2 regions of the Pseudomonas sp. ADAK7 genome follow, and region 1 is predicted to be linked to the other one. Evidence: riboswitches for the same ligand, from Rfam matches in the RefSeq annotation. Region 1 holds a riboswitch; the other holds the start of a gene.
The links. A riboswitch is a leader RNA that binds a small molecule or an ion and turns the genes downstream of it on or off. The one in region 1 is predicted to bind cobalamin.
Positions count from the first base shown of each region.

Region 2: another riboswitch for cobalamin. It lies ahead of cobO (cob(I)yrinic acid a,c-diamide adenosyltransferase); the one in region 1 lies ahead of cobW (cobalamin biosynthesis protein CobW).

Region 1 covers NZ_CP052861.1:549,426-553,624, reverse strand. Annotated here, with positions in the region: gene cobN (cobaltochelatase subunit CobN) at 1-1,262, opposite strand, end outside; gene cobW (cobalamin biosynthesis protein CobW) at 1,266-2,330, opposite strand; cobalamin riboswitch at 2,427-2,640, opposite strand; cobalamin riboswitch at 2,840-3,067, shown strand; gene HKK53_RS02515 (CbtB domain-containing protein) at 3,185-3,379, shown strand; gene HKK53_RS02510 (CbtA family protein) at 3,391-4,098, shown strand; gene HKK53_RS02505 (cobalamin biosynthesis protein) at 4,095-4,199, shown strand, end outside.
Region 2 covers NZ_CP052861.1:2,506,728-2,510,926, reverse strand. Annotated here, with positions in the region: gene HKK53_RS11720 (PQQ-dependent sugar dehydrogenase) at 1-1,238, opposite strand, end outside; gene HKK53_RS11715 (hypothetical protein) at 1,305-1,889, opposite strand; cobalamin riboswitch at 2,043-2,274, shown strand; gene cobO (cob(I)yrinic acid a,c-diamide adenosyltransferase) at 2,356-2,967, shown strand; gene HKK53_RS11705 (cobyrinate a,c-diamide synthase) at 2,964-4,199, shown strand, end outside.

The DNA.
Region 1 (4,199 bases):
GCGGGCAGCGGATAACCTTCCTGATGCAAGGCACGCAGGATGTTCAGCGCCGCCGCCGGGGTGTCGAGGCCGACACCATTTCCGATACGACCATCACGCGTCGGGTAGTTGGCCAGGATCAGCGCGATGCGTTTTTCGCCGTTGGGCACCCGCGCCAGATCGATCCAGCGCCGCGCCAGTTCGGCAACAAAGTCCATGCGTTCCGGTTGCGGCCGGTAGCAGACCACGTCGGACTGGCTGCGCTCGCTGCGCCAGGCCAGATCCTTGAAGCTGATCGGTCGGCTGATGATGCGCCCGTCGAGCTCCGGCAACGCGATGTGCATTGCCAGATCCCGTGGGCCGAGGCCCTGTTCGCTGGCGCGCCATCCGGGTTCGTTGTCCTGGGCGCAAATCGCCTGAATGACGGGAATGTTGCGACGAAACGGCCGCAAGTGCGGCGCTTCGGGGCTGGATTGGGCGAAACCGGTGGTGTTTAGAATCACCGCCGCTTCCACTTCATCGAGCCAATCCTCGACCACCGTCAGGCAGCCCGGCTCTTTCAAACTGGCCACCGCGATCGGCAACGGGTTCAATCCCGCCGCTTGCAAGCGCTGGCAGAAAACATCGATAAAACCAGTGTTCGCCGCCTGCAAATGCGAGCGGTAAAACAGCACCGCCGCCACCGGTTGATCGGCCAGCCAGTCGGCTTGCCAATCGCTCAGTTCAGCGGGGCTGTTGTGGGGGTGGTAAATCGCCGTGCGCGGCAGGGTTTGCGGCTCGGCCCAGACGTAGTCGCGGTCCAGCCAACGCGTGGCCAGACAGCGGAAAAAGTCCAGGGCATTGCCCATGCCGCCCTGGCGCAGAAACTGCCAAAGCCGGTCGCGATCTTCGGCGCTGACGGTGCTGAGGTCGCTGAGCTCCGGGTCCGGACGGTCATCGCCGGGTACCAGAATCAGTTGCACGCCGCGCTCGGACAACTCGACCAAGCGCTCGACGCCGTAACGCCAATAGGCGATACCGCCGTGCAGCGAGATCAGAATCACCTTGGCGTGACGCAACACTTCATCGACGTACAAATCCACTGACGCGTGATTCTGCACCTGCATCGGGTTGGCGAGGCGCACGCTCGGATAGTTATCGGGCAACTGCTGCGCGGCTTCGGCGAGCAACGCGAGGCTGGAGTCGCCACTGCACAGGATCACCAGCTCGGCGGGGGTTTGTCCAAGGTCGGCGATGTTGTCGTCCGACACGAAACCGCCGGGCTGGGTCCTGAGCAGGTGCATGGCTTAAACGCTGAGCGCGGCGCGCAATTGCGCTTCGAGTTGCGCGGCGTCCAGTTCCTGGCCGATCAGCACCAAACGGGTGGTACGTGCTTCTTCGGCGCCCCACTGACGGTCGAAGTGCTTGTCGAAACGGGTGCCCACGCCCTGGATCAGCAGGCGCATCGGTTTGTTCGGAATCGCGGCGAAGCCTTTGACCCGCAGGATGCCGTGCTTGACCACCAGTTGCGTCAGGGCGTCCATCAACAGGCTTTCGTCGGCTTGCGGCAGCTCGATGGAGATGGAGTCGAAGGCGTCATGATCGTGGTCGTCATCACCGTCACCGTGGTGGTGATCGTGATGGCTGTGACGGCTGTCGATGTGTTCTTCGGAACCGGCGCCCAGACCAATCAGCACGTCCAGCGGCACGCGACCGCTGCTGGCTTCGATGACTTTCACCGCCGGCGGCAGTTCTTCAGCGACTTCCAGGCGTACGCGGGCCAGGTCTTCCGGGCTGATCAGGTCGGCCTTGTTGAGGATGACCAGGTCGGCGCTGGCCAGTTGGTCGGCGAACAGTTCGTGCAGCGGCGATTCGTGATCGAGGTTCGGGTCGAGTTTGCGCTGGGCATCGACTTGATCCGGGAACGCGGCGAAAGTGCCGGCGGCGACGGCCGGGCTGTCGACCACGGTGATCACCGCGTCAACCGTGCAGGCACTGCGGATTTCCGGCCACTGGAAGGCTTGCACCAGGGGTTTTGGCAGGGCCAGGCCCGAGGTTTCGATGAGGATGTGGTCGAGGTCGCCGCGACGGGCGACCAGTTCGCGCATTACGGGGAAGAATTCTTCCTGGACAGTGCAGCACAGACAGCCGTTGGCCAGTTCATAAACGCGGCCGTTGGCTTCTTCTTCGGTGCAGCCGATGGAGCACTGCTTGAGGATTTCGCCGTCGATGCCCAGCTCGCCAAACTCGTTGACGATCACCGCGATGCGGCGGCCCTGGGCGTTGTCCAGCATGTGCCGCAGCAAGGTGGTTTTGCCCGAGCCGAGGAAGCCGGTAACGATGGTGACGGGGAGTTTGGCCAGTGTTTTCATCGGATGCCCTTTGGCAAGGTGGCGGGCATACGGGACGACGACCGCAGCGATGAAAGCGCGGAAGATTTCGCCACCGGATCACCCCGCCCGGTTGTAGTGAGAATTCGTTTCGAGGCAGGTCTCCTGGCTTTCGGTGCGCCGGCCTCGGGGGCCTGGCATTCGCTGCGCCTTCCCGCGAACCCTTTGCCAGGGTTTGCAGTGGCGTGGCAGCGAACATCACCGTTCACAGTTGCGGGGGCAGCCGCGGCATCGACCGCGTTCCCTTCTTAGCCTCGACAGACGCCGAAGAACCTCGAAAGCGCAAGGCTACGCATCGGTTGGGGGCGGGTCAATGTCCGCGGGGCGATGATCGTTCCCACGCTCTGCGTGGGAATGCCTCAACGGACGCTCCGCGTTCGACTCTGGATGGGACGCGGAGCGTCCCGGGCTGCATTCCCACGCAGAGCATGGGAATGATCAGGTCAAACGAGAACCCCTGCCAATTGACGCCCCGCCCCCGCCCATGCTCTCCTACACGCCTTGTTACGGGTGCCCTTCACAGGGTGAAACGGGAAACCGGTGAATCATGTGCTTTACTCAAAGCCATGTCAGTCCGGTGCTGCCCCCGCAACGGTAAGCGAGCGAAGAATCAGATCCACTGTGCCGGCAGTTCGGCATGGGAAGGCGATTCTTGCAGGTTTCGGCGCAAGCCTTGACCCCTCGTGAGCCCGGAGACCGGCCCGCAACACAAAGTGACCACTACGATCACTGAATGACAAACCCGCGGTGGGCGGGCGCTGTTTGAACCTCTGCGTGCACGCTCGCAGGGTTTTCATGCGCTCTATTCACCCGCTGACAGACCAGAGGGAAGCGCCATGTCGATCATCAGCAGCACCGACCACAGCAGCACCGCCAGCACCACCACGACCCTGAGCCAACGCCTGACCGCCGCCGTGTGCGCGTCGATCCTTGGCGCGTGCCTGGTGTATTTCGCCGGTTTCTCGCACATCGAAGCGGTGCACAACGCCGCCCACGATACCCGTCACAGCTCCGCGTTCCCGTGCCACTGAGACCTGCCTACATGATCAAGCGTATCGCGCAAACCGCAGGTTTCACCGGCCTGCTGGCCGCCCTGCTGCTGACCCTGCTGCAAAGTTTCTGGGTCGCCCCGCTGATTCTGCAGGCGGAAACCTATGAAAAATCCGAGCCTACCGCAGTGGTTGCTCACGAGCACACCGAAGGCGCCATGGCCGCCCACACCCACGACGCCGAAGCCTGGGAGCCGGAAAACGGTTGGCAGCGCGTGCTGTCCACCACCGGCGGTAACCTGGTGGTCGCGGTTGGTTTCGCGTTGATGCTCGCCGGTCTCTACACCCTGCGCGCGCCGACCAAAACCGCTCAGGGCCTGCTCTGGGGCCTGGCCGGTTACGCAACCTTCGTACTGGCGCCGACCCTCGGCCTACCGCCGGAACTGCCGGGCACTGCCGCCGCCGACCTGGCGCAACGGCAGATCTGGTGGATCGGCACTGCGGCTTCTACCGCTGTCGGCATCGCGCTGATCGTGTTCAGCCGTCACTGGCTGATGAAGATCCTCGGCGTGGCGATCCTCGCGGTTCCGCATGTCATTGGCGCACCGCAACCGGAAGTCCACTCGATGCTGGCGCCGGAAGCCCTGGAATCGCAGTTCAAAATCGCTTCGCAGCTGACCAACGTGGTGTTCTGGCTGGCCCTGGGCCTGATCAGCGCCTGGTTGTTCCGCCGCAAAAGCGACGGCCAATACCACGCATGACCGATACCAGCGCAGCGCCGACGCTAGTGGTCGGCCTGGGCTGCCAGCGCGGCTGCCCCGCCAGCACGCTGCGGGCGCTGCTCGATCAGGCGCTGCAGGCG
Region 2 (4,199 bases), 2.0 Mb from region 1:
ACCACACCCACCGGCCGGCCCAAGGCATTTTCATCCTTGTCGAGGAACCCGGTCAGCACATCCACCGGCTGCCCGGTCGGTTTGCCCGCCGTGAATGGTACGAAAATCACTTTATAGCCGCTGTGCGGTTTGCGGTTCCACGAGCCATGTTGGCCCACGAAGGCGCCGTTGGTGAACGGTGCTGGCAACTTGCTGCCTTCGGCAAAGGTAAAGCCCAACGAGGCGGTGTGCGGGCCCACCGCGTAATCCGGGGCGATGGCTTTGGCCACCATATCCGGGTTCTGCGGCTCGACGCGCACGTCGACGTGCTGCCCGTAATAGCTGAACGGCCAGCCATAGAAGGCGCCGTCCTTGACCGAGGTGATGTAGTCCGGCACCAGGTCGCTGCCGATTTCATCGCGCTCGTTGACCGAGGTCCAGAGTGCGCCGCTGTTCGGTTCCCAGCCCATGCCATTGGGGTTGCGCAGGCCCGAGGCGAAGATCCGGTGGTTGCCGGTGGCGCGGTCGACTTCCCAGATCGCCGCGCGACCTTCTTCCTTATCCAGGCCGTTTTCGCCGACGTTGCTGTTGGAGCCCACGGTCACGTACAACTTGCTGCCGTCCTTGCTGGCGATGACGTTCTTGGTCCAGTGGTGATTCAACGTGCCGCCCGGCAGGTCGATGACCTTCATCGGTTCTGACTTGATCGCCGTATCGCCGGTTTCATAGTGGAAACGCAGCAAACGATCGGTGTCGGCGACATACAGGTCACTGCCGACCAGGGTCATGCCGAAGGGCGAGTTGAGGTTTTCCAGGAACACCGTGCGCGTTTCGGCCACGCCATCGTGGTCCTTGTCCCGCAGCAGCGTAATACGATTCGGGCTCGGCACGCCGGCACCGGCGCGGCCCATGACTTTCTTCATCACCCAGCCACGAATACCCGTGCCGTCATCGGGCTTGGGTGGCGCGTTGGTTTCGGCCACCAGCACATCACCGTTGGGCAGTACATAGAGCCAGCGCGGGTGATCGAGATTTTCGGCAAAGGCCGCGACCTGCGTGCCTGCTGCCGCGGTAGGTTTGGCACCGGCCGGCCAGCCGATCGCCGGGGCAATATTCACCGTCGGGATCAGGGTTTTATTCGGTTCTGGCAACTTGGGCGACGGGCCGGTGCCGTCTGTGACTTGCAGGCTGGACGTCTCACCGCAGGCAACAAGCCCTCCGGCGAGCGCGATGACGAAAACGAGCTGGGGCTTGCGCATGCTGATCTTCCCTATGAATGCACTGTTTAATCATAGAGGAGAAACAAAGCGCGATGGTTCAACCCGTCAACCACGGGCCTCTTTGAGCAGCACGGCGATGCCGGGGTGATAGTGACCAGCTTCGTTACGCAACTTGCGGTAGGCGTAGGGGAAATACCAGGCCACGGCGCAGGTGTGTTCCTTTTGCAGGTCGTCGACCATGTCCTGCAATTCTTCCGGGGTCGCGCTTTGCTGGGCCTTTTGCGGCGCGACAAACAGGCAGCCGAGTTTCAGGTCGCTGGCGTAGCTGATGCGCTTGGCGTCGCTGGCGATATCGGCCAAGGCTTGTGTCAGGTTCAGGCTGTTGACCTTTGGCCAACGCTGGGTCGTCTGGAGGTAAGCGCGTTCTTCACTGCTGGCGATAAACAGATCGGCGCGGGCATTGCGTTCGCCTTCTTCGAGCTGTTTACGGGTCGGCGTTTGTTGCAACGTGACCATTTCCGCCATCCAGGCCGCCGCCGACAGCAGGCTGAGATTGGCTTTTTCGTCAAACCAGTACGGCGTATCGTTATCGCCGCGCACGGCGTTGTAGCGGTCGATACAGTCAAACCAGCGTTCCAGCAGCGGGCGCAGGAATTCCAGCTTCGGATTGCTGATGATCATGCCTTGCATGTGGCTCACCCTTGTTATTGTGTTGTGGGATGTGGCTCTTTGATATCACTGCTGGGAGTGTGGCACAAGATTCGCGGCAGATAATTGATTGACGGCAGTTTTTCGCCCGGCGGCGTCCCGGCTTTAATTGACGCTCCACCCCCAACCCTCTAACCTTCGCGGCTTGTTTCAGGTGCTCTGTGGCTGCGGTCGACAGAGTGAAACAGGGAAGCCGGTGAGTGCGTTCATTCGACGAATGAACAACCACGATCCCGGCGCTGCCCCCGCAACGGTAAATGAGTGAAAAGCTGCGCCTTGAGCCACTGTGTTGAAAAACATGGGAAGGCGCGCAGCCAGGCGCAAGCCGCTCATGAGCCCGGAGACCGGCCTGATCCATCCAGCGGCATCACGGTGGGCGATGCCAGGCTTCTTGCCGTCTATTCTTGTGCCTGCCCGCCGTTATCCAGCCTCAACGGAGAGCTCCCCCATGACTGATACCCCCGATCGTGACGAACGCCACCTGGCGCGCATGCTGCGCAAAAAAGCCGTGATTGACGAGCGCATCGCCAACTCGCCGAACGAATGCGGCCTGCTGCTGGTGCTGACCGGCAACGGCAAAGGCAAAAGCAGCTCGGCCTTCGGTATGCTCGCCCGCTCCATGGGCCACGGCATGCAGTGCGGCGTGGTGCAGTTCATCAAGGGCCGCAACAGCACCGGCGAAGAGTTGTTCTTCCGTCGCTTCCCGGAACAAGTGCGCTTTCATGTGATGGGCGAGGGCTTCACCTGGGAAACCCAGGACCGCCAGCGCGACATCGCCGCCGCCGAAGCCGCATGGGCCGTGTCCCGCGAATTGCTGCGCGATCCGTCGATTGGCCTGGTGGTGCTGGATGAATTGAACATCGCCCTCAAGCACGGTTACCTCGATCTTGATCATGTGCTCAGCGACTTGCAGGCCCGCCCACCGATGCAACACGTGGTGGTCACCGGTCGCGGCGCCAAGCCGGAAATGATCGAGCTGGCCGACACCGTCACCGAAATGAATGTGATCAAGCACGCGTTCCAGGCCGGGATCAAAGCGCAAAAAGGCGTCGAACTGTGAATCAACCCCGTCATTGCCCTGCGGTACTCATCGCCGCGCCGGCCTCCGGTCAGGGCAAGACCACCGTCACCGCCGCGCTGGCCCGGTTGCATCGCAATCAGGGGCGCAAGGTACGTGTGTTCAAATGCGGCCCGGACTTCCTCGACCCGATGATTCTCGAGCGCGCCAGCGGTGCGCCGGTCTATCAATTGGACATGTGGATGGTCGGCGAGCAGGAAAGTCGTCGGCTGTTGTGGGAAGCCGCCGGCGAAGCCGATCTGATCCTGATCGAAGGCGTGATGGGCTTGTTCGACGGTACGCCCTCCAGCGCCGACCTGGCGCGGCACTTCGGCGTGCCGGTACTCGGTGTGATCGACGGCACCGCCATGGCCCAGACTTTTGGCGCACTGGCCTTGGGCCTGGCGAAGTATCAGCCGGACTTGCCGTTTGCCGGCGTCCTGGCCAACCGCGTCGGCACTTTGCGTCACGCGCAATTGCTCGAAGGCAGCCTCACCGAAGGCTTGCGCTGGTACGGCGCGTTGTCCCGGGAAACCGGGATCGAATTGCCCAGCCGTCACCTCGGTCTGGTCCAGGCCAGTGAGTTGAACGACCTCGACCTGCGCCTCGATGCGGCGGCGGATGCGTTGGCCAGCAGTTGCGAGGTAGCGCTGCCACCCGCTGTCGAGTTCGCCGCCCCGGACGTGATAACTGCGGAACCGTTACTCAAAGGCGTGCGCATCGCCGTCGCCCGGGACGAAGCATTCGCCTTCACCTACGGCGCCAGCCTGGATCTGCTGCGAGCGATGGGCGCCGAGTTGACGTTTTTCTCGCCGATCCGCGATACCCATTTGCCCGAAGCTGACAGCCTCTATCTGCCGGGCGGTTACCCCGAGCTGCACCATGTAGCGTTGTCGAAAAACACGTCGATGCTGAGCGCAATCCGGGCACACCATAAAGCCGGTAAACCCTTGCTCGCCGAATGCGGCGGCATGCTGTATCTGCTCGATTCCTTGACCGATGTCGAAGGCACGCGCGCTGAACTGGTCGGCTTGTTGGCCGGTGATGCCGTGATGCAAAAGCGTCTGGCCGCGCTGGCGTTGCAAGCCGTCGAACTGCCCGAAGGCTTGTTGCGCGGGCACACCTATCACCATTCATTGACCAGCACCGAGCTGGAGCCGATTGCCCGGGGCCTTAGCCCGAACGGCGGGCGCGGGGCAGAAGCGGTTTATCGTGACGGGCGGATGACTGCTTCC